4 regions of the Pseudomonas sp. F-14 TE3623 genome follow, and region 1 is predicted to be linked to each of the others. Evidence: predicted binding sites of a transcription regulator. Region 1 holds the regulator's gene; each other region holds the start of a gene.
What was found. The regulator FliA, encoded in region 1, starts transcription of late flagellar genes. The targets are predictions, from matches to a motif close to CTAAAGTTTNNNNNNNNNNNGCCGNTAA.

Region 1 (7,450 bases):
CCGATCCGCTGAGTGCCCACCGAAAGGATCACCACATGGCCTTCGCGCTGCTCTTCGTGAGCGGCGGAACTGACCAGCCAGCGCTTGAGGTAGAACAGAGGCAGCGCCTTGTCCCGCACGATCACCACTTCCTGGCCGTCCACCACGTTGGTGCGCGACAGGTCGAGGTGGAAGATCTCGTTGACGTTCACCAGCGGGAACGCGAACGCCTGGTTGCCGAGCATGACCATCAGCGTCGGCATGATCGCCAGGGTCAACGGGACCTTGATGACGATCTTCGAGCCCTTGCCCTTGGTCGAGTAGATATTGATGGTGCCGTTGAGCTGGGCGATTTTGGTTTTCACCACGTCCATGCCCACGCCGCGCCCGGAGACGTCGGAGATTTCGGTCTTGGTCGAGAAGCCCGGAGCGAAAATCAGGTTGAAGCAATCGGTCTCGCTGAGACGGTCCGCCGCATCCTTGTCCATCAGGCCTTTCTTCACGGCGATACCGCGCAGAACATCAGCGTCCATGCCTTTGCCGTCATCGGAGATGGACAACAGGATGTGGTCGCCTTCCTGTTCAGCGGACAGGATCACTTTGCCGCTGCGAGGTTTACCCATCGCTTCGCGCTCGGCCGGCTCTTCGATACCGTGGTCGACCGAGTTACGCACCAAGTGGACCAGCGGGTCGGCCAGGGCCTCGACGAGGTTCTTGTCGAGGTCGGTTTCTTCGCCGACCAGCTCCAGGTTGATCTCTTTCTTGAGCTGGCGAGCCAGGTCGCGAACCAGACGCGGGAAGCGCCCGAAAACTTTCTTGATCGGTTGCATCCGGGTCTTCATGACCGCGGTTTGCAGGTCGGCCGTGACCACGTCGAGGTTCGACACGGCCTTGGACATGGCTTCGTCGCCGCTGTTGAGGCCCAGACGGACCAGGCGGTTACGCACCAGTACCAACTCGCCGACCATGTTCATGATTTCGTCGAGACGCGCGGTATCGACCCGCACCGTGGTCTCGGCTTCGCTGGCCGGTTTTTCCGGTGGCGGCGCAGCCGGGGCACGGGCAGGAGCCGGTGCAGCAGCCGCAGCAGGCTTGGGCGCTTGGGCTTGTGGTTCAGGTGCTTTGGCAACAGGTGCCGGCGCCGCAGCCTTGACGACTGGGGTTGCTACCGCGGAAGCAACAGAACCGGTGCCCACTTCAGTGAACTTGCCCTTGCCATGCAATTCGTCGAGCAGCGATTCGAACTCATGATCCGAGATCAGATCGCTGCCGGCCGCTTTAGCAGTTGGCGCAGCCGGGGCCGGGGCCGAAGCAATCGCCGACTCCAGCGCATCGACCGCAAAGTTGCCTTTGCCGTGCAGCTGATCGAGCAGTGCTTCGAACTCGTCGTCGGTGATGTCGGAGCTGTCGCCTGCCGCTTTCGGGGCAGCCGGTGCGGCGGGCGCCGCGACCACTGCATCGGGGGCGAACTGGCCTTTGCCGTGCAGTTGATCGAGCAACGACTCGAACTCGGCATCGGTGATTTCGTCGCTAGCCGCCGCATCGGCGGCAGGCGGCGAAGCAACCACGGGAGCCTCGGCCTGAGCCTTGACGGCATTCAGCGAGTCCAGCAGCTGTTCGAATTCGTTATCGGTGATGTCACCTGATTCGCTTTCGGCGGCAGGTGCCTGCACCACTTCAGCGACAGGTGCCGCTTCATCGGCGGTTTGCGGCTCGGCCAAACGGGCCAACGCTGCAAGCAATTCAGGCGTGGCAGCCGTGATCGGGCTGCGTTCGCGGACTTCGCTGAACATGCCGTTCACCGCGTCCAGTGCCTCGAGAACCACGTCCATCAGTTCCGAGTCGACGCGTCGTTCACCCTTGCGCAGAATGTCGAACACGTTCTCGGCGATGTGACAGCACTCCACCAGCTCGTTGAGCTGGAGGAAGCCGGCGCCCCCTTTTACAGTGTGAAAACCGCGAAAAATTGCATTGAGCAAATCCGCATCATCCGGTCGGCTTTCAAGCTCGACCAGCTGTTCGGACAGTTGCTCTAGAATCTCGCCGGCCTCAACCAGGAAATCCTGAAGGATCTCTTCATCGGCGCCGAAGCTCATTAAGGGGGTGCTCCTGAGGTCTAAAAACCTAAAAAACCTAAAATACTAAAACTCTAAAATCCTAGGCTGGATAACAAATCGTCCACATCGTCCTGACCGGACACAACGTCTTCTCTTTTATCGGCATGAATCTGCGGACCTTCACCCTGAGAGAGATGTTTTTGCGGATCTTTTTCAGCAAGCATCGCTTCACGGTCATGTTCGATACCCGCAAAGCGGTCGACCTGACTGGCCATGAGCACGAGCTTGAGCAGGTTGCTTTCAACGTCGGTGACCAATTGGGTCACGCGCTTGATCACCTGACCGGTGAGGTCCTGGTAATCCTGGGCCAGCAGAATGTCGTTGAGGTTGCTCGACACGACGCGGTTGTCTTCGCTGCTGCGTGTCAGGAAACCGTCAACCCGCCGGGCCAGTTCGCGGAACTCTTCAGCCCCGACTTCGCGGCGCATGAACCGACCCCAATCCGTGCTCAGCGCCTGAGCTTCGTCGCTCAGGCTGTTGATCAGCGGCGTGGCGTTTTCCACCAGGTCCATGGTGCGGTTGGCCGCGGCCTCGGTCAGCTTGACCACATAACCCAGGCGCTCGGTGGCATCCGTAATCTGAGACACTTCCTCGGCTTGCGGCATGTGCGGGTCAATCTGAAAATTGACGATCGCGCTATGCAGCTCGCGAGTGAGCTTGCCCACTTCCTGGTACAGGCCGCGGTCACGGGTCTGGTTGAGCTCATGGATCAGTTGCACAGCGTCGCCGAACCTGCCTTTTTCAAGGCTTTCGACCAGTTCGACCGCGTGTTTTTTCAGGGTCGACTCAAAATCGCCCTGTGAAGATTCGTTATGCTCCATAGCTCCCCCGTGACGGACTGGCTTTGCACATCAACCGATGCGTTCGAAGATCTTTTCAATCTTGTCTTTCAACGCTTGAGCCGTGAATGGCTTGACCACATAGCCGTTCACACCCGCCTGAGCGGCTTCGATGATTTGCTCGCGCTTGGCTTCGGCCGTGACCATCAACACCGGCAGGTGTTTGAGTTTTTCATCGGCACGCACGTGGCGCAGCAGATCAATACCGGTCATGCCGGGCATGTTCCAGTCCGTTACCAGAAAGTCGATGCTCCCGCTGTTGAGGACCGGAATCGCGGTAATACCGTCATCCGCCTCGACCGTGTTGGTGAACCCAAGGTCACGCAACAGGTTTTTTATGATCCGCCGCATCGTTGAGAAGTCATCAACGATGAGGATTTTCATATTCTTGTCCAATTCGACCTCCAAGCAGTCTTAAAACGCGCGCAGCACCTGAACGCGCCGTTCAATCAATTCGGCGTAACACTCAACAGTTGTATGGATTACAACGGGCCGTGACGGGTGCAGCAAAATGCCGTACCAACCTCGTTCGCAGTGTCCCCACACTGCCTGTCAGCGCGCTCGCCACTCCCCCAAACGCCCCCGCAAACGGGCCGCGCACTGGCTGTGTAACTGGCTGACCCGCGATTCGCTGACCCCCAGGACCTCACCGATTTCCTTGAGATTCAACTCTTCGTCGTAGTACAGCGCCAACACCAGTCGCTCACGCTCCGGCAAATTGGCAATCGCGTCCGCCAGCGCCGCCTGGAAGCGTTCATCTTCCAGATCGCGTGACGGCTCGAGATGAGCACTGGCGCCATCCTCGTGCAGCCCTTCGTGTTCGCCGTCCTGCAACAGATCGTCGAAACTGAATAACCGGCTGCCCAGGGTGTCGTTCAAAATCCCGTAATAATCGTCGAGACTCAATTGGAGTTCGGCCGCAACTTCGTGATCTTTAGCGTCACGGCCGGTTTTAGCTTCAATCGAGCGAATCGCGTCGCTGACCATGCGGGTATTGCGGTGAACCGAACGTGGCGCCCAGTCCCCCTTGCGCACTTCATCGAGCATCGCGCCGCGGATTCGAATGCCCGCGTACGTCTCGAAACTCGCGCCTTTGCTGGCGTCGTATTTGGTTGATACTTCAAGCAGGCCGATCATCCCGGCCTGGATCAAGTCTTCGACCTGGACACTGGCCGGCAAACGCGCCAGCAAGTGGTAGGCAATGCGTTTGACCAGTGGCGCGTAACGCTCGATCAGCTCGTACTGCGCGTCACGTGCCGACTTCTTGTAGAGGTTGTAGCCACTGGCTGTCATAGGACGGGTCCTGCCGTTTGTTGCACGAGGCGCTCGACGAAAAACTCCAGATGCCCGCGAGGGTTGGCCGGCAGTGGCCAGGTATCGACCTTCTGCGCAATGGCCTTGAACGCCAGGGCGCACTTGGAGCGCGGGAAGGCTTCGTAGACGGCACGCTGCTTCTGCACGGCCTTGCGCACGCTTTCGTCGTAAGGCACCGCACCGACGTATTGCAAGGCGACGTCGAGGAAACGATCCGTGACCTTGGTCAACTTGGCGAACAGGTTGCGGCCTTCCTGCGGGCTCTGCGCCATGTTGGCCAGGACGCGGAAACGATTCATGCCGTAGTCGCGGTTAAGCAGTTTGATCAGCGCGTAGGCGTCAGTGATGGAGGTCGGCTCGTCGCACACCACCAGCAAGACTTCTTGCGCTGCGCGGACGAAACTGACTACCGAATCTCCAATGCCCGCAGCGGTGTCGATCACCAATACGTCGAGGTTGTCGCCGATGTCGCTGAAGGCCTGGATCAGGCCGGCATGCTGGGCCGGGCTCAGATGAACCATGCTCTGGGTGCCGGACGCAGCCGGGACGATGCGGATCCCGCCAGGCCCCTGCAACAGCACGTCACGCAGCTCACAGCGGCCTTCGATCACGTCGGCCAGGGTACGTTTGGGTGTCAGCCCCAGCAGGACGTCGACGTTCGCCAGCCCCAGATCGGCATCCAGCAGCATGACGCGCCGGCCGAGCTCAGCTAGAGCCAGGGACAAGTTCACTGACACGTTAGTCTTCCCGACGCCACCTTTGCCGCCGGTCACCGCGATCACCTGTACGGGATGCATGCTGCCCATGTTATTTCTTTACCTTGTCTTACTTAGACGGAGGCCACATTACTGGCTGCGCGTTCACAAACTGAACAATGCATGGCAGACCATCGATGTAGGTACAAAAACTGTTCATTAATACCTCAGCCAACCCGCTTGGTCGGACTGTGGTAAAGGTCAGCGAACATGTCAGCCATGGCTTCTTCGCTGGGTTCTTCCTGCATTTGCACGCTAACGGCGCGACTGACCAACTGATGACGACGCGGCAGATGCAAATCATCCGGGATCCGCGGGCCATCGGTCAGGTAAGCCACCGGCAGTTCATGACTGATGGCCAGGCTCAACACCTCGCCCAAGCTTGCCGTTTCATCCAGTTTAGTCAGGATGCAGCCGGCAAGGCCGCAACGTTTGTAACTGTGATAAGCAGCGGTTAGAACCTGTTTCTGGCTAGTGGTTGCCAAGACCAGATAATTTTTTGATTTGATGCCGCGTCCGGCCAGGCTTTCGAGCTGCATGCGCAGTGCCGGATCGCTGGCCTGCAGGCCGGCGGTATCGATCAGCACCACGCGTTTGCGCAGCAAAGGCTCCAGCGCCTGCACCAGCGATTGGCCCGGGTCGACATGAGTCACTGACACATTGAGGATGCGGCCCAGAGTCTTGAGCTGTTCCTGAGCACCAATGCGGTAGCTGTCCATGCTCACCAGCGCGATGTTTTGCGCGCCGTACTTGAGCACATAACGCGCGGCGAGTTTGGCCAGCGTGGTGGTCTTGCCCATACCGGCTGGGCCGACCATGGCAATCACACCGCCCTCTTCCAATGGCTCGACTTCCGGGGTGGCAATCATCCGTGCCAGGTGCGCGAGCAACATGCGCCAGGCCTGACGGGGTTCTTCAATATCGGTAATCAGTGCCAGCAGATCGCGCGACAACGGGCCGGACAGGCCGATGCGTTGCAAGCGACGCCAGAGGTTGGCCTGGGCTGGACGGCTGCCTTGCAATTGATTCCAGGCCAGCGAGCCGAGTTGAACTTCCATCAGTTCACGCAGGCTGTTGAGTTCGAAACGCATCGAGTCGAATGCACGCGGGTCGACGCCGGTCGCTGCGACAGGCGCAGGTGCCAGGCGCCGAGGTTCGGCCAATGTCGGTTCGATCAGCGGCTCGGCGGCGGTCAATGGCAGGCCGGCGAACAATTGGCGATTGGTGGCTTTGTCGCTCTCGCCATCGCTACGCAGGCTCAATTCGGCCTGGGCGGTGACGATCCGCGACTGGGTCTTGCGCAGCTCGTCCTCGAGTTCCATATTCGGAACACGCGGGGCCAGCGCCGACAATTTGTAATCCAGGGCAGCCGTTAGCTCGACACCGCCGGCGATCCGGCGATTGCCAATGATGGCGGCATCGGCGCCCAGCTCATCACGAACCAGTTTCATGGCCTGACGCATATCGGCGGCGAAAAAACGCTTAACTTGCATAAACCACTACCTCAGCCGTTGGGCCCTACTGTCGCAACGATGGTCACTTGCTTGTTGTCAGGGATTTCCTGGTAAGCCAACACATGCAAACCCGGGACTGCCAGTCGGCCAAATCGCGAGAGCATCGCGCGAACCGGACCGGCCACCAGCAGAATCACCGGTTGACCTTGCATTTCCTGACGCTGCGCCGCTTCGATCAACGAGCGTTGCAGTTTCTCTGCCATGCTTGGCTCCAGCAGAACACCCTCTTCCGAGCCTTGTCCTGCCTTCTGAAGACTATTGAGCAATATTTGTTCCAACCTTGGCTCCAAGGTGATCACAGGCAGCTCCGACTCAGTACCTACAATGCTTTGCACGATTGCACGGGATACGCCGACGCGCACCGCGGCCACCAAAGCGGCAGTATCTTGACTCTTGGCGGCGTTGTTCGCGATGGCTTCGGCGATGCTGCGAATGTCCCGTACCGGCACCTGTTCGGCCAGCAACGCCTGCAAGACTTTGAGCAACTGCGACAGCGAAACCACCCCCGGCACCAACTCCTCGGCCAGTTTCGGTGAGCTTTTGGCCAGCAATTGCATGAGTTGTTGGACTTCTTCGTGGCCAATCAGCTCGCTGGAATGCTTGTACAAAATCTGGTTCAAATGCGTTGCCACTACCGTACTGGCATCCACCACGGTGTAGCCGAGGGATTGCGCCTGGGCCCGCTGGCTGATTTCGATCCAGACCGCCTCCAGACCAAAAGCCGGATCTTTGGCGGTAATGCCGTTGAGCGTGCCGTAGACCTGCCCCGGGTTGATCGCCAGTTCGCGGTCCGGGTAAATCTCGGCCTCGGCCAGGATCACGCCCATCAGGGTCAGGCGATAAGCGCTGGGCGCCAGGTCGAGGTTGTCACGGATATGCACGGTCGGCATCAGGAAGCCCAGGTCCTGGGAGAGCTTTTTACGCACACCCTT
Region 2 (7,450 bases), 1.2 Mb from region 1:
GCCATGAGGGGCGGCGTCGAAGGCGTGGCGCCATTGGTCTTTGGCGCGACCTGTCGGGTCGGTCGCCGAGAACTGCGCGGGGCGGGCGCCGGGTTTTTTCAGGATGTCGTTGAACGAGCGTTGCCCGCCGAGATAAAAGTGCAGCGCGCTCATGCCTACGCATAGAGTCAATGTGCCGTGGCCGACGGTGCGCTGGAAACTGCGCTCGGCGGCCTGACCCCAGGCGGCATGCAGGTGTTGCAGCGTATCCAGATTCAGCCCCGCCGGAACGTGCAACGACGATGCCTTGTCGGCCGACTGTTGCAGATGGGTTTCGATGGCCGCGACCAGGGGTTGCGGGTTGATCCCCAGCAAACTCTCCTGTTGTTCGGCGAGGAATTTGGAGCGGTAACGCGGCCCGGTGTCGAGATCCGGGGCGATGGCAAACAGCCCGTTGTCCGGTTTGGCCGGTTGCAGCTTGATCCACTGGCTCCAGGGTTCGAGCACCTCGGCGAGCCGGGCGATCTGGTTCTGGCGCAGTTGATTGCAGCGTGAAGCACCCAGCAGGAGGGCGACGACGTAGGTTTGCTCGATGCTCAGGCTTTGCGTCTGACTGGCCAGTTCATCACGCATGCTCAAATTTTGCAGCTGGAACTGACAGCCAATCCGGTACAGCTGATGTAACTCGAGCCACAGATTTTCGGGCACCGGGCAATAGAGTTCAGTGGCGCGAATCAACGCGCCGTTCAGGCAATGGATTGCCCGCTGCAAAGCCTGGGTCAGCAGCGGCGCGCGGTCCTTACTGAAGCGCGGCGTGATGCGGATGACGATTTGCTTATAGCCGATCGCCAAGTGGCTCTGCAGCGCCTGGCAGAGGTTGGCGATTTTTCGCGAGCGCTCGTCGAGCACAATCGCCTGATGCAGGAAATGCCGCTCCAGGTGCTTGCAGACGTAATACACCTCGGGCCGCAGGAGTTCGAGCAATTGCAGGCGATTGTCGCTGGGTGTGAGCAGTTGGTTGAGTTCGCTCAAGCCTTGATACAACTGGCGAGCGGTTTCGCCGATGTTGGCTTTGGGCAGGTTGGCGATCCAGCGCTTGAGATCGCGAGGCGTGGCTTCGCAGAAAGACAGACGCGACTGCGTCGGGATCGGTGCGCGTAGCTGCAGGACAGGATTGGTCTCATTCATGCCGTAGACAAACTCCGACCGGGAAATGGGCAGTGAATGACTTGACTGTAGCAGCTATGAACGCTGGAGGGGATGTCGCGATATTTACGTCATGCTTGCCTTCGGCAGCTCCAGGGGGATGCGCCGCCCAAAAGAAATTCGGGCGGCGGGTCCGGGCTCAGGCGGTTGGCAAGCCGATGCCCTGGCCCATCTGCACTGGCGAAAGGGCGCCCAGTCCTTCAGCCCATTTCACTTGATCCGGCCCGAACAGCACGACAGCCGTGGAGCCGAGTTTGAAACGACCCAGTTCCGCGCCTTTTTCCAGATGGATCGGCGCACGGGCGGCTTCGTCGTAACGGAAGGTTTTCAGCTCGCGTTTTGGCGGTGTGATCAACCCGGCCCAGACAGTTTCGATCGACGCCACAATCATCGCGCCCACCAGCACCACGGCCATCGGCCCGCGCTCGGTATCGAAAATGCACGCCACACGCTCGTTGCGCGCGAACAGTTCCGGTACGTTTTCAGCGGTGGTCTGGTTGACCGAGAAGATGCGGCCGGGGATGTAGACCATCTCGCGCAGCGTGCCGGCCAGCGGCATGTGCACGCGGTGGTAATCCTTGGGCGACAGGTAAATGGTGGCGAAATCACCGCCCATGAATGGCGCTGCGTTGGCCGCGTCACCACCGAGCAGTTCCAGCACGCTGAAGCTGTGGCCCTTGGCCTGGAAAACGCGACCGTGTTCGATCGGGCCGAGCTGGCTGACGGCACCGTCGGCCGGGCTGAGGATCGCGCCTGGGGTTTGGTCCAGCGGGCGAGCGCCGTCTTTCAAGGCGCGAGTGAAGAACGCATTGAAGTGCTCGTAAGCCGTCAGGTCTTCGACCAGCGCCTGGGACATGTCCACTTGATAACGCTTGGCGAACCAGGCGGTTAAGGCGTTCTTGAACCAGCGCACGCGGCATTCGGCAATGCAGCCGGCCAGTCGCGAGAGCAAGTGGTGGGGCAGCAGGTATTGGCTGAGGATAAACAAACGCTTATTCATTAACTGTCCTTAAAAAACCTTAAATCTCTACGGGCGTGTCGGGATGGTTGCCCCATTCGCCCCAGGAGCCGGCGTAGCCTTTGACTCGCGGATAACCGAGCGACTTGGCGACTAGATACGTGAAGCCAGAACGATGGTGAGTCTGGCAGTGGGTAATGACTTCTTTGTCTTTGGTAATACCGAGTTGTTCCAGGATTTTCGGCATGTCGGTGCGGATGCGCAGGTTGCGCGCCTGATCCATGCCGGCGGTCCATTCGAAGTTGACCGCGCCGGGAATGTGCCCGCCCTTGGCTGCCAGCACTTTCTCGCCGGAGTATTCCAGCGGCCCGCGTGCGTCCCAGATCGCCAGGTCGGCGGCACCGAGGCGGCTTTGCAGGTATTCGCGGGTGGCGATGGGGTCATCGTGCAGGGTCAGGGCGACCGGGCCGCCGACCGCTGGCGGGATCTGGATCGACATGGGCAAGCCTTCTGCCAGCCAAGCCTTCAGGCCGCCGTCGATATAGTGATACTTGCTGTGACCGATGACATCCAGCAGCCAGATAAAGCGTCCGGCCCAACCGCCGCCTTCGTCGTCATAGACGACGTAGACCGCATTGGGGTTGTGGCCCAGTTCGCCGAACAATGCTTCAAGCGCGGCATGGGTCGGCAGCAGGCCTGGCGCAGGCGCCTGACCCAATTGAGTACGCTTTGGATCGACAAAGCGTGCCCCGGGGATATGCCCTGCGGCATAGCGGGCGCTGCTGGTCAGGTCCACCAGAATCAGTTCGCGGGAGTCGAGACGCGGGAGCAGGTCGCTCGGCTCGATCACCAGCGCCAAGCCAGAGAAGTCAGACATGTGAGGTCTCCAGAGCACAAAGGGGAGGATTGTAGCGCAGCGTCATGAGGGCCTGTTATCAGTTATTTCGGCACAGGAAATAACTGAAAACAGGCCCGGTGGTGGTCCTAGCGCTGGCTAAAGCTGTGCAGGGCCTTTTCGATGCACTGCGCGGTTTTGCCGAATGCTTGCACGGTGATTTCCGAGAACGGCCCGCCGCCCTGATCCGCCACCACGATCATGATCACTCGACCGTTGTTGACCAAGGAGCGCAGCAGCAGGTGTTCGCCACCGAACTGCGAACGCAGGCTGGCCGGCAACAGGGCTGAGAATTGGGCATTGTTGGCCGGCGTCAGGCGCACCTGGGCCTGTTGCGCGAGCAGGCGTTGCAGCACGGTACTCTGGCTGACCACCAGGTTCAGGCCGGCCACTTCTTTGGGCAGCCCGGCAATCTGGTGCACGCGCAGATTAGCGTGCGTGCGGTCGGCCATCAGGATCATCACCCTCCGCATGCCACACGCCACCAGGGCGTCTCGGGCCGATGTGGTCAAGTGCATGGCATTGGTAAAACGGCTCGGCTCCACCAGCAGTTCGGCGCATTGTTTACGCCACTTCGCCAGGTCTTCGGCGGTGGGCGCCGGGGCCGGCAGCAAACCGGCGTGAACGCGGTTCATGCCCGACGGCCAGATCAGCGCTTCGGCCGGGTGCCAGAGGTCCGGCATGGCGTGTTGGCGGGCACTGTTGGCGGCCTGTTGGTGCAATTGTTGTTGCACCTCATCCATCGGCATTTGCAGGTAAAGGCTGGTCAGGTATTGCCAGCGTTCACAGTGGGGACTGTCCCAGGCCTGTTGTGCCGACAACGCCAGACCATTGGCCAGCAGCACGGTATTGGCGGGCTGATTGAGCCAACGCCGTAGCGTCGGGTCGTCATCGAGACGGTTCTGTTGGCGTAGCGGGTGATCGCTGTCACGCGCGATGCGCAGGACTTTCACCAGCTCGCGTTGTTCGCTGCGCAGCAGTCGATAACCCTGCTGCACCCAGATTGGCAAATGCCAGACATCCACCAGCGCCAGACAGATTTCCAGCAAGCGCACGCCGAATAATTGCTTTTCTACTTTGCGCGCCGACTCACCTTTATGGATGACCCGCAGTTCCCATTCTTCAAGCAACTGCGGATGGGTCAACGCCATGGGCCACAGTGGCGAAAGAAACAGCAGGCTGCCCCAGTGGATGTCCTGCCACAACCGCGCCAGGCGACCGGCAAAAAAACCGTTGGCCTGTTGAGTGGCGTGCTGGCTGATCAGCTGAAGCTGGCGCAGGGCGACGGGGATCTCCGATTGGGGTTCGGCGGGCAAGCGCTCGAGCAATTCTTCGGTGCGTTTCAAGCCGAGGCGATTAATTGCCACTTCAAGATTTTCAGCGGGTTCGCTCATGCTGCCATGAGTGTGGCGATTGGCTTCGCGAATCACACTCAAGGCCAGGGCCGGGCTGTCCTGCATCATTTCGGCAATGTCGCGCAGCGAGCTGCGGCTATCGCGGATGGCTTTGCAGACTTGGTCGTGACTGGCTTGCGGAACCGGCAGGCGCACACCATCGAGAAGCTTGACCCAGCCTTCGAGCGTGGTCGGTTTTGGCATTGGGACGTTCGTTTCGTTAGCCATGGCTGGACGCGATCATTGTCTGCACTACCTGTGCCCGGAGCGGGCTAATTTAGCTTTTCGATTGAACTGGCTATAGTCTGGCGCAGTTTTGCCGATAAGGAGAAGAAGAGATTTTTTAACTTCCGAATATGACCTTGAACCCGACTCAGTAAGTGCTCTCCTACCTATGGCTAAAATTATCGGCATCATTGTCGTATTCGCGAGCGTGCTCGGCGGATACGTGCTTTCCCACGGCAAGATTGCCGCCCTCATCCAGCCTTTCGAGGTGATGATTATCGGTGGCGCGGCCCTTGGTGCATTCCTGCAGGCCAACCCCGGTCATATGACGATGCACGTGCTCAAGAAGTCCTTGGGCATGTTCAGTTCGCGTTTCAACCACACCTTCTACCTGGAAGTGCTGGGGCTGATTTACGAGATTCTTAACAAGAGCCGCCGAGAAGGCATGATGGCGATCGAAGGCGACATCGAAGATGCCGCTGCGAGCCCGATCTTCGCCAAGTATCCGGCAGTCCTGAAAGATGACCGCATGACTGCGTACATCTGCGATTACCTGCGCATCATGTCCTCCGGCAACATGGCTCCCCATGAACTCGAAGGCTTGTTCGACATGGAACTGACCAGCCTCAAGGAAGACCTGGACCACCCTTCCCACGCAGTCAACGGCATCGCCGATGCCATGCCGGGTTTCGGTATCGTTGCGGCGGTATTGGGTATCGTGGTGACCATGGCTTCCCTGGGTGAAAGCGACCAGAAAATGATTGGCTTGCACGTAGGTGCCGCACTGGTAGGTACCTTCTTCGGTATTCTCGCCGCCTACGGTTTCTTTGGTCCGCTGGCCCATGCGCTGGCCCACGATGCCAAGGAAGAACTGAACGTCTACGAAGCCATCAAGGCCTCGCTGGTGGCTTCGGCTTCCGGCATGCCGCCATCGCTGGCGGTGGAATTCGGTCGCAAGGTTCTGTACCCGGCGCACCGTCCTAGCTTCGCTGAGCTGGAACAAGCGGTTCGCGGTCGCTAAGTCATGGAAAATAACCAGCCGATAATCATCAAGCGCGTCAAAAAGTACGCGGGCGGGCATCACGGGGGCTCCTGGAAAATCGCCTTCGCGGACTTTGCAACGGCGATGATGGCGTTCTTCCTGGTGTTGTGGCTGTTGTCCACGGCAACACCGGAACAGAAGATCGCCATTGCCGGTTACTTCAAGGACCCGGTCGGTTTTTCCGAAAGCGGCACGCCATACATCATCGATCTGGGCGGCTCGCCGACCCTGGCGCCGGAGAACACCCTCAACCCCGAGGTGCAATCCCAGCCTCAGCCGGACAAGGTAACGATCGACTCCGAACAGGTCGAAGGCATGGCCGAGCAGGTCGAGAAGGAACGCTTGGAATTGCTGCTGCAAGAGCTGCAGAACAAGGTCGAAGAAAATCCGCAGCTGCAGAAGTTCAAGGACCAGATTCTCTTCGAGATCACTCAGGACGGTCTGCGCATCCAGATCGTGGACGCCGAAAACCGCCCGATGTTCGACTCCGGTAGTGCGCGTCTGAAGCCGTATTTCGAAGACATCCTGCTGGCCATGGCCGACACCATCAAGGCGGTGCCGAACAAGATCAGCATCAGCGGCCACACCGATGCCAAGCCATACTCGGGCACCGGCGACTTCGGCAACTGGGAGCTCTCGGCCAACCGCGCCAACGCGGCTCGCCGTGCATTGATCGCCGGCAGTTATCCGGACTCTCAAGTAGCGCGGGTCGTGGGCTACGCCTCGTCGGCGCTGTTCGACCGGGAGAGCCCGTTCAACCCGGTCAACCGCCGTATCGACATCGTCGTGCTGACCAAGAAAGCCCAGCGTGCCATCGAAGGCTCGCAAGGTGCGGAACCTGCGCCAGTGCCGACGCAAGGGCAGGGTGGTCCGGGCGAAGTGCCCGCACCACCGGTTGATCCGAATGCCTTGCCGGCGGATAAGGAACCGCTGCCGGCTCATGAGCTTCGGGAGCGGTTGAATCTGTTTGATGCTCCTGCGCCGAAACCGGGTGAGCCGCCCAAGCAGTGATCCACAAAAAAGCCGACAGTGATGTCGGCTTTTTTGTCTCTGTTATCTCGTCCGGAATAAGGTTTACGCCTGTTTCAGGACTAGACACGCGGGGTGCTGCTGATCATTTTCGTAGCGTCACGAAAATGATCCAGGCTACTTAATAGCTGCTTTCCGGCAAACTGGCGATGATCGACCGATAGCTGTTCATCCGTTGCTGCTGCACGCGGCCTTCTTCAAGAGCCTTGAGCAGGGCGCAACCCGGCTCGCGGTCGTGCTTGCAATCGCGGAAACGGCAGGTGCCGATCAGGTCGTTGAATTCGATGAAGCCGGCTTCGACGTCGGCACGGCTGACGTGGCCCAAGCCGAATTCCCGGATACCCGGGGAGTCGATCAACTCACCGCCACCGGGGAAGTGGAACAACCGCGCGGTGGTGGTGGTGTGGGTGCCTTGGCCCGACAGCTCGGACAGCGGGCCGACGCGGGTGTCGACTTCCGGCAGCAGGCTGTTGACCAGCGACGACTTGCCGACACCGGATTGGCCGACGAATACGCTGATGTGCCCGTCCAGCTGCTTCTGCAACTGCTCCATGCCATTGCCGTGGTGGGCCGACACTTCCAGCACCGGGTAACCCAGCGTGCGGTAAACCGCCAGCAAGGCATTCAGCGCCGGGGCGTTCTGCTCGTCGATCAAGTCGAATTTGTTGAGCAACAGCAGCGGGCGGATGCCGGCGTGTTCAGCGGCGACCAGGTAACGGTCG
Region 3 (7,450 bases), 240 kb from region 1:
GGCGGAAACGGACTGGCCGCAGATTGTCGGTTTGTATGATGTGCTGCTGCGGGCCGTGCCGTCACCGGTAATTGAACTGAACCGTGCAGCGGCGCTGGCCAAGCGAGATGGCCCGTTGGCCGGGTTGACGTTGATCGAAGGGATTCTGGCGCGGGGCGAGTTGCTGGATTACCACTTGGCGCACTCGGCGCGGGCAGAGTTTTACCGGCAGTTGGGGAGGGTGGATGAGGCGCGAGCGGCGTATGAACGGGCGCTGGAATTGACACAGCAAGTGCCCGAGCGGCGGTTTATCGAGGGGCGGCTCAAGGCGTTGGAGTGATCATGGATGTGTGGCGCGGCGGCTGACCTCTTCGCGAGCAAGCCCGCTCCCACAGTGGTTTTGTGTCGGATACATATTCTGCGTACACCGACGATCAAATGTGGGAGCGGGCTTGCTCGCGAATGGCAGCACCGCTATTCCAGCATCTTGCCAAGCAACCAACTGCCCGCCGGCCCCGGTGGGTGCAGCCGCGACCAGAGCGCATCGACGCATACGGGTTTCGGCCAGCCGCGCACCTTCAGCTCCACCAACGAACCTGCCCCAAACCGCCCCACCAGCCACCGAGGCAACGGCGCCCAGCCGAACCCGCCCTGGGCCATTTCCAGCAGCATCAGGTAACTCGGCGCCGACCAGACGCGCCCCTTCGCCCGGCTTTCATACGGATTGACGATTGTCGCCAGACGCAGCTCGCGGTGCTGTTGCAGCACGTCCTGATCGATGCCCTTCAGCTTCGCCAACGGGTGAGCATGGGACACGAACAGGGCGATTTCCGTGCGCTCGTCCACCGTCGAACTGACCAGGTCTGGTGGGTAGCTGTCCTGCATCTCGGCGAAGGCGACATGCGCTCGGCCGCGTTGCACCAGCGCCACCAGGTCATCGCATTCGGCGATCAGGCATTCAAGTTCCAGATCTGGATAACGCTGCTCAAAAGCACTGAGCGCCGCTTCAAAACGGTCGGACTGATAAGTGTCGGAAATCGCCACGGTCAGCTTCGGCTCGACGCCTTGGGACAGTTGGCTGGCGGTCATTTCCAGACGGCTGGTGGCGGCCAGAATCTCTTCGGCCCGCTGCAACATGACGTGCCCGGCCGGGGTCAGGCTCGGCTTGCGGCTGCTGCGGTCGAAGAGGGCAAGGTTCAGGTCGATTTCCAGGCTGGCCACTGCGGCGCTGATGGTCGATTGACTACGACCGAGCTTGCGCGCTGCAGCAGAAAATGAGCCTTGAGTCGCCGCCTGGACAAACGCCAGCAACACTTCGTGGGAAGCCATGAACTATCGCCTTGATCGATGGTTATTGGTTATGAAGTATCGGTGTGATGACAGATCATGGCAACCGTAGTCACTCAGGGAGTCTGGCCATGAACGCCAACAAATCCATCACTGAACGAATTTTCCAGGCCATCGGTTTCGAACTGCTGGCGATATTGATCTGTACTCCGCTGCTGGCTTGGGTCATGGACAAACCCATCCTGGAAATGGGCGCGGTAACCATGGCCATTGCAGCCCTTGCCCTGGCCTGGAACGTGGTCTTCAACGGCCTGTTCGACCGGTTGCTCAAGCGCTTTGCCATTGTGCGTAACGCGTGGGTCCGCGTGGTGCATGCGCTGTTGTTCGAAGGCGGTCTGGTCGCGTTCGGCGTGCCGTTGATTGCCTGGTGGTTGAAGATCAGCCTGTGGCAGGCGTTCTTGCTGGACATTGGCGTGCTGCTGTTTTTCCTGCCATACACCTACGTATACCACTGGGGTTACGACGTGGTGCGTGATCGGCTGTTGGTGCGCAGGGCTTGCGAGGTTTAAAAGCAAAGATCGCAGCCCGCGGCAGCTCCCACAGGGTAGTGCGGTGCTTCAGAACAGCTGGGTGAACAACCAGTACAAACTGCCCGACAACAGAATCGCCGCCGGCAAGGTCAGCACCCAGGCCATCAGCAGGTTGCGGATGGTCTTCATCTGCAAGCCACCACCGTTGGCGACCATGGTTCCGGCCACGCCTGAAGACAATACGTGGGTGGTCGACACCGGCAGGCCGAACATGTCGGCAGCGCCGATGGTCAACATCGCCACGGTTTCCGCCGAGGCACCCTGGGCGTAGGTCAGGTGCGTCTTGCCGATTTTTTCGCCGACCGTCACCACAATGCGTTTCCAGCCAACCATGGTGCCCAGCCCTAAGGCTATGGCCACCGCGATCTTCACCCACAGCGGAATAAACCGTGTGGCGTTGTCGATCTGTTGCTTGAACAATTGCAGCTTGCCGGTGGTATCGGCGTCGAAGTTGCCGACCTTGTTCTTGTCCATCAGGCGAATGGTTTCGCTGGTCAGGTACATGTCATTACGCACGTTGCCCATCGCTTCGGCCGGGACTTTCGACAGCGAGCCATACCCCTTCACTTCGTTACCGATGTGGCCCGCCAGTGCGGCGAGGGCGGGTATCAATTGCGGCGTGGCTTCCTTGCTGCGCATGTAATCGGTCAGCACCGGGCGTGGATCGGCGGGTGCCGGTAGCGGCGAGTTTTTCATCAGCGCTTGCTGAGTAACTTCAGCCACCGCAGCGAACTGCAAGGCCTGATCCGCCGGCATGGTCCGGTTCAGCGCATACGCCATCGGCAGGGTACCGACCAGAATCAGCATGATCAGGCCCATGCCTTTCTGGCCATCGTTGGAACCATGAGCGAAGGACACTCCAGTGCAGGTCAGAATCAACATGCCGTGAATCCACCACGGTGGCGGGGTGTCGCCCTTCGGCGCCTTGTACAACGCGCGATTTTTGACGAAGGCGCGCAACGCCAGCAGCAACAGCGCAGCAAAGGCGAAGCCGATCAGCGGCGACAGCAGCAACGCGTAACCGACCTTGGTCGCCTGGGCCCAATCCACGCCACTGGTGCCGTCGCGGCCATGCATCAGGGCGTTGGCCACGCCGACACCGATGATCGAGCCGATCAGGGTGTGCGACGAAGACGCCGGCAAACCCAACCACCAAGTGCCGAGGTTCCACAGGATCGCGGCGATCAACAGCGCGAAGATCATCGCGAAACCGGCGGAGGAACCGACTTGCAGAATCAGCTCCACCGGCAACAGCGCGATGATGCCGAACGCCACCGCGCCGCTTGAAAGCAACACCCCCAGAAAGTTGAAGAACCCGGACCAGGCCACGGCGAAATTCGGCGGCAAGGAATTGGTATAAATCACCGTCGCCACGGCGTTGGCGGTGTCGTGAAAACCGTTGACGAACTCAAAGCCCAAGGCAATCAGCAGCGCGACGCCCAACAGCAGAAACGGCGTCCAGGTCGTGACCACCGTGCCGAGTTCGCTCATGTCATGCATCAGGCTATAGGCGGTGAACAACAGTCCGCAGCCCAGCACTGCAAAGAACATCACGATAGTGAGCAGGCCGGGTTTTTTATCGAGCTGCGGCTTGGCGCTGCTGGCGGGAGCCTGGGCAGCAGCGGTGAAGGAAGGCGTAGCCATGCCGGATAATCCTGAGCAGAGAAGGAGTATCGGTCATGATCGTTGCTAAATATTACAGAGAGGCTGCGCTGGGTCAGTGTTTGGTTTTTTTGTGGGGCAGGCAAACATCTGTGGCGAGGGAGCTTGCTCCCGTTCGGCTGCGAAGCAGTCGTCAAATAGGTAACCTGGTTCTATCTGAAGAAACCGGGTTGCAGGATTTGGGGTCGCTGCGCAACCCAGCGGGAGCAAGCTCCCTCGCCACAATGTATCGGTGGGGCCGAAGGATTCAATAATCCTGGCGCTTACGAAACGCCCAGCGTCCGGCAATCAGGGTAAACGTCGCGACCAGCGCCACCAGAATCCAGAACCCCTCCGGATCGCCGGAAAGCGGCACGCCGCCGACGTTCATGCCGAAGAAACCGGCAATGATGTTGATCGGCAGCGCCAGCACCGTGACCACGGTCAGGGTGAACAGCGTGCGGTTGCTCTGTTCATTGAGGTTGGCGGCGATCTCTTCTTGCAACAGCTTGATCCGTTCACCGAGGGCCGTGAGGTCGTTGATGATCAGCGCAAACTCCTCGGTGGACTTGCGCAGCTCCTTGACGTCCTCCTTCTGCAACCATTGCGGCGGGCGATTGAGCAGGCGCAGCAACGACCCCGGCTCCAACGCCAGCAATCTTTGCAGGCGCACCAGCACCCGGCGGTTGGCGCCCAGTTCGGCGCGGTTGGTCGACAGGCGCGAAGACAGCAACTCATCTTCGATCTGATCGACACTGAGGCTGGTCTTGCGCACGATCTGCGTCAGAACTTCGCCCTGATCGCGCAGCAAATGCACCAGTAATTCCAGCGGTGAGCGAAAGCATTCACCGGCCTTCACCGAAGAGCGCAGCTTGTCCACCGAGTGCAGCGGTTGCAGGCGTGCGCTGATGATCAGCCGACTGCGGGCGCAAACCCACAGCGTCGAGACATCCGAGGAGACCATGCTGCTGAGGTTGAACACCACGTCGTTGACCACCGCCAGCAACGCTGAATCGACATGCTCGATGCGCGTCGAGCGAGAACCTTCGTGCAGCGCTTCAAAAAACTCGTCGGGCAATGCCAGATGGCTTTTCATCCAGCGCTCGCACGCAGCATGGGCCAGGTTCAGGTGCAGCCAGAGGAATTCATCACTGTCGTCCGGTTGTTGCAGGCAGTGCAACGCCTTGGCCGAATCGATCTCTCGGCCACGCTCGCCGGGGCGAAAACTGAAACCGTAAAGCAGGCCGAACAGATCGGAATCGCGATGGCGCTGGTCAATGCTGTGGTTCATGAGGTCTCGCTGTGAGGGGGACGCCTGTCACGGGTTTCACAGGTTCACTTGAGCCCCATCATCGCAACGCAACTTGAAGGTTTTGTGACAGTTGAATGGTGCTGAAAATTCGCCTCCTACCGGTGGTCGGAAGGGCTCAAGAAAGGCTCTGCCCCGCCGATGACGCTAATGTTGATCTTCCGATTCTGGTGGTGAACCAGCGTCGCTGACAGGGATGTCCGGACATCTTGCACGCCACTTGGGCGTGCCTTATCCCTGTCATGAGATATCACTCGATGTTTTTGCAAAAATCCCTGAGAGCGCAAATCCTCGCCCTGTTGAGCGGCAGCCTGTTGGCGATGTTGCTGATCGCTTTGGCCTGCTTTCACTTTCTGTCCAGTGGCGTTCAGAGCTACGCGAACCTGATCGAAGGTCCATTGCACGCGTCGCAATTGATCGATGAAGCCAACCTGCAATTCAAGGTGCAGGTCCAGGAATGGAAAAACGTTCTGCTGCGCGGTAAGCAACCAGCGGACCTGGACAAATACTGGAAGCAGTTCGAGGACCGCCAACGCGACGTGCAGGGCATCCTCGGTGAACTGGCCGGGCAGAAGGGCATCGAGCCGCAACTCAAGACCCGCATCGAACGCTTGCGTGAAGAGCATCGTGTATTAGGTACGGCCTATCAAAAGGGCCGTGATGCCTACGTGGCAGCCGGTGCTGATCCAACGGCTGGCGACAACGCGGTCAAAGGCGTGGACCGTGCTGCCAGCGAGCAGATGAGTGAACTGGTCAGCGAACTGCGCAAGCAGGGCACCGAGCAGTCGGCATTGATCAGTGCCAGCGCCGATCAGACGGTGTTGTTGGGGATCATCGTGATGTTAGTGTCGGGTCTGCTGATTGGCCTGTTGAGCCTGTGGCTGGTCAACCGCAACCTGGTGGAGCCGATCCGTAAACTGATCGACTATGTGGCACAACTCAGCCAGGGGCGCTTCGCCGAGCGCGTGGCCAGCAGCCGTCAGGACGAGTTGGGCAACCTGGCCAAGGCCGCCAACACCTTGCGCGATTTCCTCGCCGAAACCTTCAGCCGTTTGCAGCGCAGCGCGACGGACCTGGACAGCGCCAGCGGCGAGCTGAACTCGATTGCCGGCCTCATGGCCAGCGGCACCAACGAGCAATTCAACCGCACCGATCAGGTGGCCACGGCGATGAACGAAATGTCCGCCACCGCGCAAGAAGTCGCGCGTCACGCAGCCGACGCGGCACGTGCGGCCGACGATGCCGACCAGTCCGCTCAGCAGGGCGAAAAAGTCATGCAGGGCACCATTCACACCATTACCCAAATGCGCGGCGAAATCGCCAACACCGCCACGGTCATCCGTCGTCTGGAAGCTGACAGTGGACGCATCGGTAAAGTGCTGGAAGTGATTCGCGGCATCGCCGAACAGACCAACCTGCTGGCGCTCAACGCCGCAATCGAAGCGGCCCGTGCCGGAGAAGCCGGGCGTGGTTTTGCGGTGGTCGCCGATGAGGTGCGCAGCCTGGCCCAGCGCACGGCAGCGTCGATCATAGAGATCAACCAGATCATTCAAACCGTGCAGACCGGTGCGGTGGACGCGGCCCAGGCAATCGAAAGCGGTCAGTCGCGCAGCGAAGAAAGCGTCGAGCAAGTGACTCAGGCCGGCGCCATGCTCGAGCGCATCACCCATGCCGTGGAGGCCATTCGCGACATGAACCGCCAGATCGCCACTGCCGCTGAAGAGCAGACTTCAGTGGCTGAAGACATCTCGCGCAACCTCACCGAAATCACCAGCATCGCCAGTACTAACCTGGACAACGTACAGCGCACCGAAGCGGCCAGCCACAATCTGCATGGCTTGTCGGGGCAGTTGAATGAAGTGACGGCGCGATTGAGCGCTTAGTGAAATGGGCTGTGTATCGGTTCAGATACCGAATCGGTGCACAGTCACTCTCAAGTCCGTGCCGCGCCCGTCGATGCCACGTCGGCTTCGTTGCAGACGGTGACGGCGGCGTTGTTGCAGGCGTTGCAGGATGAGGGTGGCAGTACGTCGGGTTCGGTGGTCAGCACCGCCGCTTAAGTCCGTGAGGGCAAGCTGAAGGTAAATGTCGTGCCCTGTTGCTCGGTCGATACCACCTCCAGCTTCCCGCCATGGGACTGCGCAATCTGACTGGCAATGTACAACCCCAACCCGAGGCCGGCCTGCGGTGTTGCGCTGGCTGGTTTCGAGTAGGGCTGGAACAGATGCGGCAGCGCATCTTCGGCAATCAGCCCTTGGTTTCTTACGCTCAATACAAAGTGTCCTTCCTTGATCTGCGCACTGACCTCGATCGGGCCGTTGGGGTCTCCGTGGACAACGGCGTTCGCCACCAGATTGGATAGCAATTGCGCGACCCGTTCGCGATCGCAATGAACATTGCTCAGGTCGCCAATCGACGACTGAATGATGCGTTTTGGGTGAATGCTCTGGATCTCGGAAATCACGTGCCGCAACGCATCCCCCAGATCCGGGCAAGGCTCGATATTCACCGGAATGCCTCGGCCCAGTGACCCCCGCGCGAAGTCCAGCACATCGTCCACCAGTTTGGTCGCACGCCGAGCGCTGGTGAGGATGTGTCTGGCCCGTCGTTCATTCGCCGGGTCAGAGACTTTGCGCAGGAGCAT
Region 4 (7,450 bases), 3.8 Mb from region 1:
CTCTTCGTTGTTACCGTAGCGCTTGACGTTGATGCCCTTGGGTTCGAAAACCTCGGTAGCGTAACGGTCGGTGGTGGTTGCGCGTTGCACGCCGACATTCTTGCCCTTGAGGCTGGCGTACTGGTCATCCACCACTGCGCCGTCCTTCATCACCAGACGCGATGAGGTAAAGTAATACTTGTGAGTGAAATCCACCGATTTCTTACGGTCTTCGTTGATGGTCATGGACGACAGCGCCATGTCGATTTTCTTCACTTTCAGGGAAGGAATCAGACCGTCGAACTCGCCTTCGACCCACTCACACTTGACCTTCATCTGCGCGCACAAGGCATTGCCGATCTCGTAGTCGAAACCGACTATTTTGCCTTCTTGGGTTTTGGACGCGAACGGCGGATAAGCCGCTTCGATGCCGATACGCAGGTTTTTCTCGGCGGCAAACAAGCTACTGCACGCCAACAGGCTCAGGGCCAGACCGGTGATGAGGGGGAATTTCTTCATATTCGTTCTCTCGCGGGTTGTTGTTGGTTTGGCAAGACAGAAGAAGCTGAAACAGAAAAGCACTTTTTTGTACTTATAATTCCATACTGGACTTTTACGTATTATCCGTCAATCGGGCAGACAGCCTTATACCCGGCCTCTGGTCGGGTACTAACCGAATGCAAAAAAGGCCGGGTCGGTGCTTCGCAAACAAGCGAAACACCGACCCGGCCCTCAGGAACCGCCCGGGGCAGTTATTCCAGTGCGGCAGCCGGCCCGAAGAACTCGTAACGGCTCTGCTTCTCAGGCACACCCAAGGCCTTGAGGTGACGCTTGATCGCCGCCATGAAGCCTTTAGGCCCCAGGAAATACGCATCCACATCACGCTGTTCCGGCATCCACTCGCCGAGTTGCTCCTGGCTCAACAGGCCAACTTTGTCCGCCGCCGGGCTGACGCCATCGTCTTCGGCGTAGCAATAAAAACGCTTGAGCTGCGGATGACGTTCGGCCAGGCCATCGATCCAGTCACGGAAAGCATGCACGCTACCGTTGCGCGCGCAGTGAATAAAGTGCACCGGCCGCTCGGTCGCCAGCGCCGCTTCGAGCATCGCCAGCGTCGGGGTGATGCCAACGCCGCCACTGATCAGCACCAGCGGTTTGTCGCTGGCGGTCAGGGTGAAATCGCCCGCAGGCGGGAATAGCATGATGCTCGCGCCGACGTGCAGTTGATCGTGCAAATGGTTGGACGCGCGGCCGCCGGTTTCGCGCTTGACGCTGATGCGGTACTGGCCCTTGTTGGCCAGCGCCGACAACGAATAGTTACGCCGAATTTCTTCGCCATCGAGGATCAGTTTCATGCCGATGTACTGGCCAGGCTCTGCCGCGAGAATCGGGCCCTTGTCCGCCGGTTCGAAGTAGAACGAGGTGATTTCCGCGCTTTCCTCGACCTTGGCCGCCACGATGAATTCCCGCGCGCCACGCCAGCCGCCCGGCGCCTGCGCTTTCTGGTCGTAGATGCTGGCTTCGGCACCGATCAAGATATCAGCCAGTTGATTGTAGGCAGCGCCCCAGGCGCTCATCACTTCAGGCGTGGCAATCTCGTCGCCCAGTACTTCGGAGATTGCTCGCAACAGGCAGCTACCTACAATCGGGTAATGTTCCGGGAGGATTTGCAGTGCCACGTGCTTGTTGATGATCTTGGCCACCAGGTCGCCCAACTGATCGAGCTGATCAATGTGCCGCGCATACATCAATACACCGTTGGCCAAGGCGCGCGGCTGATCGCCGCTGGCCTGGTGGGCCTGGTTGAACAGCGGGCGGACTTCCGGGTATTCGGAGAGCATCATGCGGTAGAAGTGCGTGATCAGCGCTTCGCCACCGCTTTCCAGCAACGGCACGGTGGATTTGATGATTGCACGGTCTTGAACGCTAAGCATAAGAGCAACTCCTGGGCTTTATATGAATGACCTTTACGTATCAGTTTCCATGCCAACAATTAAATCCTTATAAATCAGTCAATTGAAATCACAGTAGTCATATCGACACCCTAGGCCTTATAGTCACACCGACTACACGGAGTCATTATGACTGCAAAATTACTGCTCACGACCCTGCTGCCCCTGGTCTCCGACCTGTCCCGCGAATTGCCCGAAGGCGAGCGCTACCGACGCCTGCTCGAAGCCATGCGCGCCCTGCTCCCTTGCGACGCCGCGGCCCTGCTGCGACTCGATGGCGAATGGCTGGTGCCGCTGGCGGTGGATGGATTGAGCACCGACACCCTCGGTCGACGTTTCAAGATCAGTGAACATCCGCGCTTCGAAGCGTTGCTCAGCAGTCCCGGCCCGACTCGCTTCGCCGCCGACAGCGATTTGCCCGATCCTTATGACGGCTTGATCGATGGCCTGCACGATCACCTGGAAGTCCACGACTGCATGGGCTGCCCGCTGTTTATCGACGAGCGCCCATGGGGTTTGCTGACCCTCGATGCGCTCTCCCCTGAACGTTTCGAGCCGATTGAACTGGACGCCCTGCAAGCCTTCGCCAGCCTCGCCGCCGCCACGGTCAACGCCGCCGAGCGCATCGAACGGCTGGCCAATCGCGTCGAGGACGAACATCAGCGCGCCGAGGTTTACCGTCAGGCCAGCGGCCAACAGAACCGCGACATGATCGGCCAGAGCAAGACTTACAAACGACTGGTGGAAGAGATCAGCCTGGTGGGCGGCAGCGACCTGACGGTGCTGATCACCGGCGAAACCGGAGTCGGCAAAGAACTGGTGGCCCAAGCCATCCACGCGGCATCCCCACGGGCCGACAAACCGATCATCAGCCTCAATTGCGCCGCCCTGCCAGACACGCTGGTGGAGAGCGAATTGTTCGGCCATGTGCGCGGTGCTTTCACCGGCGCAACGAATGATCGGCGCGGCAAGTTCGAACTGGCCAATGGCGGCACGTTGTTCCTTGATGAAGTGGGCGAACTGTCACTGACGGTGCAAGCCAAATTATTGAGGGTGCTGCAGAGCGGACAATTGCAGCGCCTGGGCTCAGACAAGGAACATCAGGTCGACGTGCGATTGATCGCAGCAACCAACCGCGACCTGGCCGAAGAAGTGCGCAGTGGTCGCTACCGTGCCGATTTTTATCATCGCCTGAGCGTTTACCCGCTGCTGGTGCCTGCACTGAGGGACCGCGGTCGGGATGTGCTGTTGCTCAGCGGCTACTTTCTGGAACAAAACCGCTCACGCATGGGCCTCGATAGCCTGCGCCTGACCAGCGATGCGCAAGCGGCACTATTGGCGTATGACTGGCCGGGGAACGTGCGGGAGTTGGAGCATTTGATTGGTCGTAGTGCGCTGAAGGCCTTGGGCAACTGCAAGCAACGGCCGAAGATTCTCAGCTTGAGCGCGGCGGATCTGGACTTGCCCAATGGCAGCGTTGAACCCGCGCCAGAACCGGTGGATGCTGCACCGGCGGCGGTGTTGGTTTCAGGGGATTTGCGTGAAGCCACCGAGCATTATCAGCGCCAACTGATCAGCACTTGCCTGGAACGGCACCAGAATAACTGGGCTAGTGCGGCGCGGGAGCTGGGTCTGGATCGGGCGAACCTTGGACGGATGGCCAAGCGGCTTGGAATGAAGTGACGTCCTCATCGCGAGCAGGCTCGCTCCCACATTTGATCTTCATGAGACACGCATATTGCGTTCGTCGAAAACCCGCTGTGGGAGCGAGCCTGCTCGCGATGGGGCCCTACCATTCACCCAAATTGCTAAAGCCTGCCTCTATCAAGTCGATAACCCGGCATCGATAGCTGTTGGCGATCTTCACAATCGCCCATCACCTTTTTCCACAGAAGGTTTTTATGTCTTCCAACAAAGCCCGCGCAGATTCACTTTCGCTTCTGCTGTTTACCTTGCGCAGCGGCAAGCTGATGGCGATCAACCTGCTGAAAGTCAGCGAAATCATCCCCTGCCCGCCGCTGACCAGGCTGCCGGAGTCGCACCCCCACGTCAAAGGCATCGCCACCCTGCGCGGCGCATCGTTGTCAGTGATCGACCTGAGCCGCGCCATCGGCGAGCGACCGCTGGAAGACCCGAACGGTGGCTGCCTGATCGTCACCGACGTCAGCCGCTCCAAGCAGGGCCTGCACGTTCAGGCGGTGAGCAAAATCGTCCATTGCCTGACCACCGACATCCGCCCACCACCCTTCGGCTCCGGTGGCGTGCGCTCGTACATCACTGGCGTGACCTCGGTCGACGGCACGCTGGTGCAAGTGCTGGACATCGAAAAGGTCATCCACGGCATCGCTCCGGCGCAGATCGAAACGGCCCCGACCGAACTGAGCATGGAAGACGCCGAAGTACTCGGCAACGCGCGGATTCTGGTGGTCGATGACAGCCAGGTCGCCCTGCAACAATCGGTGCATACCCTGCGCAACCTCGGCCTGCAATGCCACACCGCTCGCAGCGCCAAGGAAGCCATCGACTGCCTGCTGGACCTGCAAGGCACCTCCCAGCAAATCAACCTGATTGTCTCGGACATCGAAATGTCGGAAATGGACGGCTATGCCCTCACCCGCACATTGCGCGAAACGCCGGACTTCTCGCACCTCTATGTGTTGCTGCATACCTCGCTGGACAGCGCGATGAATAGTGAGAAGGCTCGACTGGCCGGGGCCAACGCGGTGCTGACCAAATTCTCCTCACCGGAACTGACCAAATGCCTGATCGCGGCGGCCAGGGCCGTCGCCGAACAAGGTCACTGAGTTTTGGCCGAGATTTTTTGTTTTCTGATGCGGCGCAACCTGGCTGAGGATGTGCCGCCTTTCACTTGGCCAAATGGCATTGAGTTGACTGAGTACCGTCCCGAACTGGCCGAAGCCGTTCATCACCTGATGGAACTGGGCTATCGGGAAGGTAGCGGTCGCGTACCGGCTCTGGAGGTCTGGCAACAGCGTTTTGAAACCGATCCTGAATATGATCCGTCCCTGTGCTTCATTGCCCTGGATGCCGAAGGAATCGTCGGCGTCGCCCAGTGCTGGACCAGCGCTTACATCAAGAGCCTGGTCGTGCACCCGCGCGCTCAAGGCCTCGGACTTGGCCGTGCGCTGCTGCTGAATGCTTTCAACGTGTTTCAGCAACGCCGCGAAGGCTTTGTGGATTTGAAGGTCTTGGAAAACAACCTTCGGGCCCAGCGTTTGTATGAAAGTGCCGGGATGTATGTGGTCCGCCGGGAGCCCGTGCCTGTCTGACACACCGCTTTCGCGAGCAAGCCCGCTCCCACAGTTGATTTGTGTCGTACACCAAATCTGTGAACGACAGATGAACCACTGTGGGAGCGGGCTTGCTCGCGAAGAGGCCCGCACAACCACCCAAAACCATCAGGCATACTCCGACCTCGGCCACTACACGCCAAGGATGCCAAAACCATGAAAGCCACCACCCTGACCTTCCTCTGCCTCACCACCCTCGCCACCCAAGCCCACGCCTCCAGCCCCGACGCCTGGGCCGCCTACGACAAAGCCGTACTCGCCAGTTGCACCAAAGCCAGCGGCCTGAAGAACGTCAAACCCGTCGGCAACGCCGCGCAGTTCGATGACCGAGTCGGTTATACCGCGCTCCTTCTGCAAGGCCAGTACCCGCAAAAACACATGAAAGGCCAGCAAGGCACCGAGCTGTGCCTCTACAACAAGAAAAGCAAAACCGCCTACGTGACCGAGTGGGACTCCATCCGCCCAACAGCAAAAGCGCAGTGAATGGCGCATAACTTGCTTCGGCACAGGCCTTTGCGGTGGCTTTTTGTCGCCATTTCATGCCCCCACAGGTGACTGGCCGTCCGATGAATACAACGTTTTCCTGCGTAGGTTGTGGCAAATGCTGCAACGACCACCACGTGCCCCTGACACTGGCCGAAGCCCGGATGTGGGCGGCCGATGGCGGTCAGGTGATCGTGCTGGCGGAGGCCTTTCTCGCCAATGGCCTGGGCCTGCCCGTGCAGCAACGCGAACACGCCGAACGCCGCTCGTTGGTGGTTCGAAGCGGCGCCTGCGAGGCGTACGTGGCGATCACCTTCGCCGCCTATAACGTCGGTCCCTGCCGGAATCTTGACGAAGACAACCTCTGCCGCATCTACGAACGCCGACCGCTGGTGTGCCGCATCTACCCGATGGAAATCAATCCGCACATCCCGCTCAACCCGGCGATCAAAGAATGCCCGCCCGAGTCCTGGGAAACAGGGCCGGATTTGATCATCGGTGGTGAGCTGGTGGATCAGGAGCTTGCGGGATTGATCCAACGTTCCCGTCAGGCGGATCGCGATGAGATTCAGACCAAGGATGCGATTTGCGCGTTATTGGGGATTCGGACGACAGCGCTGAAGGGCGATGGATTTACTGCTTATCTGCCGGACATGACGGCGTTTGCCATGGTCATTGATCAGGTGGCGCAACAGCCGTTGGCGGGGTCGGGCGGTGAATGGGTCTTTCATGTATCAGGCGACGATATCGCCGGGCAAGTGCTGGCAGCCGGGGCGCAAGTGGCGACTGAAGCGCCGCTGAACTATGCGTTTATTTCGTTGCGGGCGGCGTGAGACCAAGATCTGTGGTGTTTGTGCTGGCCCTTTCGCGAGCAAGCCCGCTCCCACAGTGGATTTGTGTCGTACACCGAATCTGTGAACGACGATGAACCACTGTGGGAGCGGGCTTGCTCGCGAAGACGGCAGATCAGGCACCGCCGTCTATGGCAGAAGATCAACGATCAGCGCTTACCCATCGAACGACGAGTGCCAGGAGGCGCTGCACCCGGGGTCTTGGTGTGACCATTCTTGGCGCCGTTCTTGTACCAAGGCTGGCTGGCATTCTTCGCCGCGGCCAATTCACCCGGCTTGAACGGAAACTTGAACGCTGGAATCGCCGCTTTGGTTTCGCTGTCTGCGCTGGAGTCGACGCTGTCTGGCAGGTCTGCCTGGTCGTCGCTCAAAGCGTCGGCAACCGGCGGTTGTGTCGGGGAAGTCATGAAAGCTCCGGGTGATGCTCAAAGAGTCGGGCCCGGTAGGCGAGCCGCGAAAGGCGGCAGTATACCTGTGTCGGGAGCCGCAAGCTTCACGCCGCAAGCGAGTCCGTCGGGTTTTGTGCTGACCGACCTGCCGCCATCGCGGGCAAGTCGAATCGTCGCACCGCCGCTCCCACAAGGTCATGCGCCAATTTCAAATCAGCACAAATCCTGTGGGAGCGGGCTTGCTCGCGAAAGCGGTGTGTCAGTCACTGCGATGTTGGATGTACCGCCGTCTTCGCGAGCAAGCCCGCTCCCACATTGTTTGCGGTGTGTCTACGCCGGATCGACGTTATCCAGTGCCCGGTTCACCGCCAATTCCGCCACCATGATGATCTGCTGAATCGCCATCGCCGTATGGCGCTGCGGGCCGATCAGATTGTTGGCGAAATCGGTGGCCAGGACACTCGCTGAGGCCAACGATTCGTAGG

Region 2: a site for FliA is predicted at 4,731-4,758, ahead of motA (flagellar motor stator protein MotA). Genes of this name have one in related genera too.
Region 3: a site for FliA is predicted at 4,924-4,951, ahead of AB7M29_RS10475 (methyl-accepting chemotaxis protein). Genes of this name have one in related genera too.
Region 4: a site for FliA is predicted at 3,740-3,767, ahead of AB7M29_RS29280 (chemotaxis protein CheW). Genes of this name have one in related genera too.

Annotation. Positions count from the first base shown of each region.
Region 1 is NZ_JBRJHM010000001.1:2,541,584-2,549,033, reverse strand. Features, by position in the region: gene AB7M29_RS11585 (chemotaxis protein CheA) at 1-2,075, opposite strand, end outside; gene AB7M29_RS11580 (protein phosphatase CheZ) at 2,129-2,917, opposite strand; gene AB7M29_RS11575 (chemotaxis response regulator CheY) at 2,948-3,319, opposite strand; gene fliA (RNA polymerase sigma factor FliA) at 3,488-4,228, opposite strand; gene fleN (flagellar synthesis regulator FleN) at 4,225-5,055, opposite strand; gene flhF (flagellar biosynthesis protein FlhF) at 5,172-6,497, opposite strand; gene flhA (flagellar biosynthesis protein FlhA) at 6,509-7,450, opposite strand, start outside.
Region 2 is NZ_JBRJHM010000001.1:1,305,358-1,312,807, forward strand. Features, by position in the region: gene AB7M29_RS05885 (molecular chaperone) at 1-1,167, opposite strand, end outside; gene asd (archaetidylserine decarboxylase) at 1,325-2,185, opposite strand; gene AB7M29_RS05895 (rhodanese-like domain-containing protein) at 2,205-3,020, opposite strand; gene AB7M29_RS05900 (HDOD domain-containing protein) at 3,128-4,660, opposite strand; gene motA (flagellar motor stator protein MotA) at 4,827-5,678, shown strand; gene motB (flagellar motor protein MotB) at 5,682-6,710, shown strand; gene rsgA (small ribosomal subunit biogenesis GTPase RsgA) at 6,850-7,450, opposite strand, start outside.
Region 3 is NZ_JBRJHM010000001.1:2,298,951-2,306,400, forward strand. Features, by position in the region: gene AB7M29_RS10450 (RNA polymerase sigma factor) at 1-319, shown strand, start outside; gene AB7M29_RS10455 (LysR family transcriptional regulator) at 454-1,308, opposite strand; gene AB7M29_RS10460 (multidrug/biocide efflux PACE transporter) at 1,398-1,835, shown strand; gene AB7M29_RS10465 (inorganic phosphate transporter) at 1,884-3,500, opposite strand; gene AB7M29_RS10470 (transporter) at 3,766-4,788, opposite strand; gene AB7M29_RS10475 (methyl-accepting chemotaxis protein) at 5,064-6,689, shown strand; gene AB7M29_RS10480 (hypothetical protein) at 6,726-6,866, shown strand; gene AB7M29_RS10485 (GAF domain-containing sensor histidine kinase) at 6,863-7,450, opposite strand, start outside.
Region 4 is NZ_JBRJHM010000001.1:6,339,428-6,346,877, forward strand. Features, by position in the region: gene AB7M29_RS29265 (ABC transporter substrate-binding protein) at 1-498, opposite strand, end outside; gene hmpA (NO-inducible flavohemoprotein) at 732-1,913, opposite strand; gene norR (nitric oxide reductase transcriptional regulator NorR) at 2,061-3,614, shown strand; gene AB7M29_RS29280 (chemotaxis protein CheW) at 3,833-4,735, shown strand; gene AB7M29_RS29285 (GNAT family N-acetyltransferase) at 4,763-5,221, shown strand; gene AB7M29_RS29290 (hypothetical protein) at 5,399-5,725, shown strand; gene AB7M29_RS29295 (YkgJ family cysteine cluster protein) at 5,809-6,558, shown strand; gene AB7M29_RS29300 (hypothetical protein) at 6,726-6,983, opposite strand; gene AB7M29_RS29305 (DUF6124 family protein) at 7,296-7,450, opposite strand, start outside.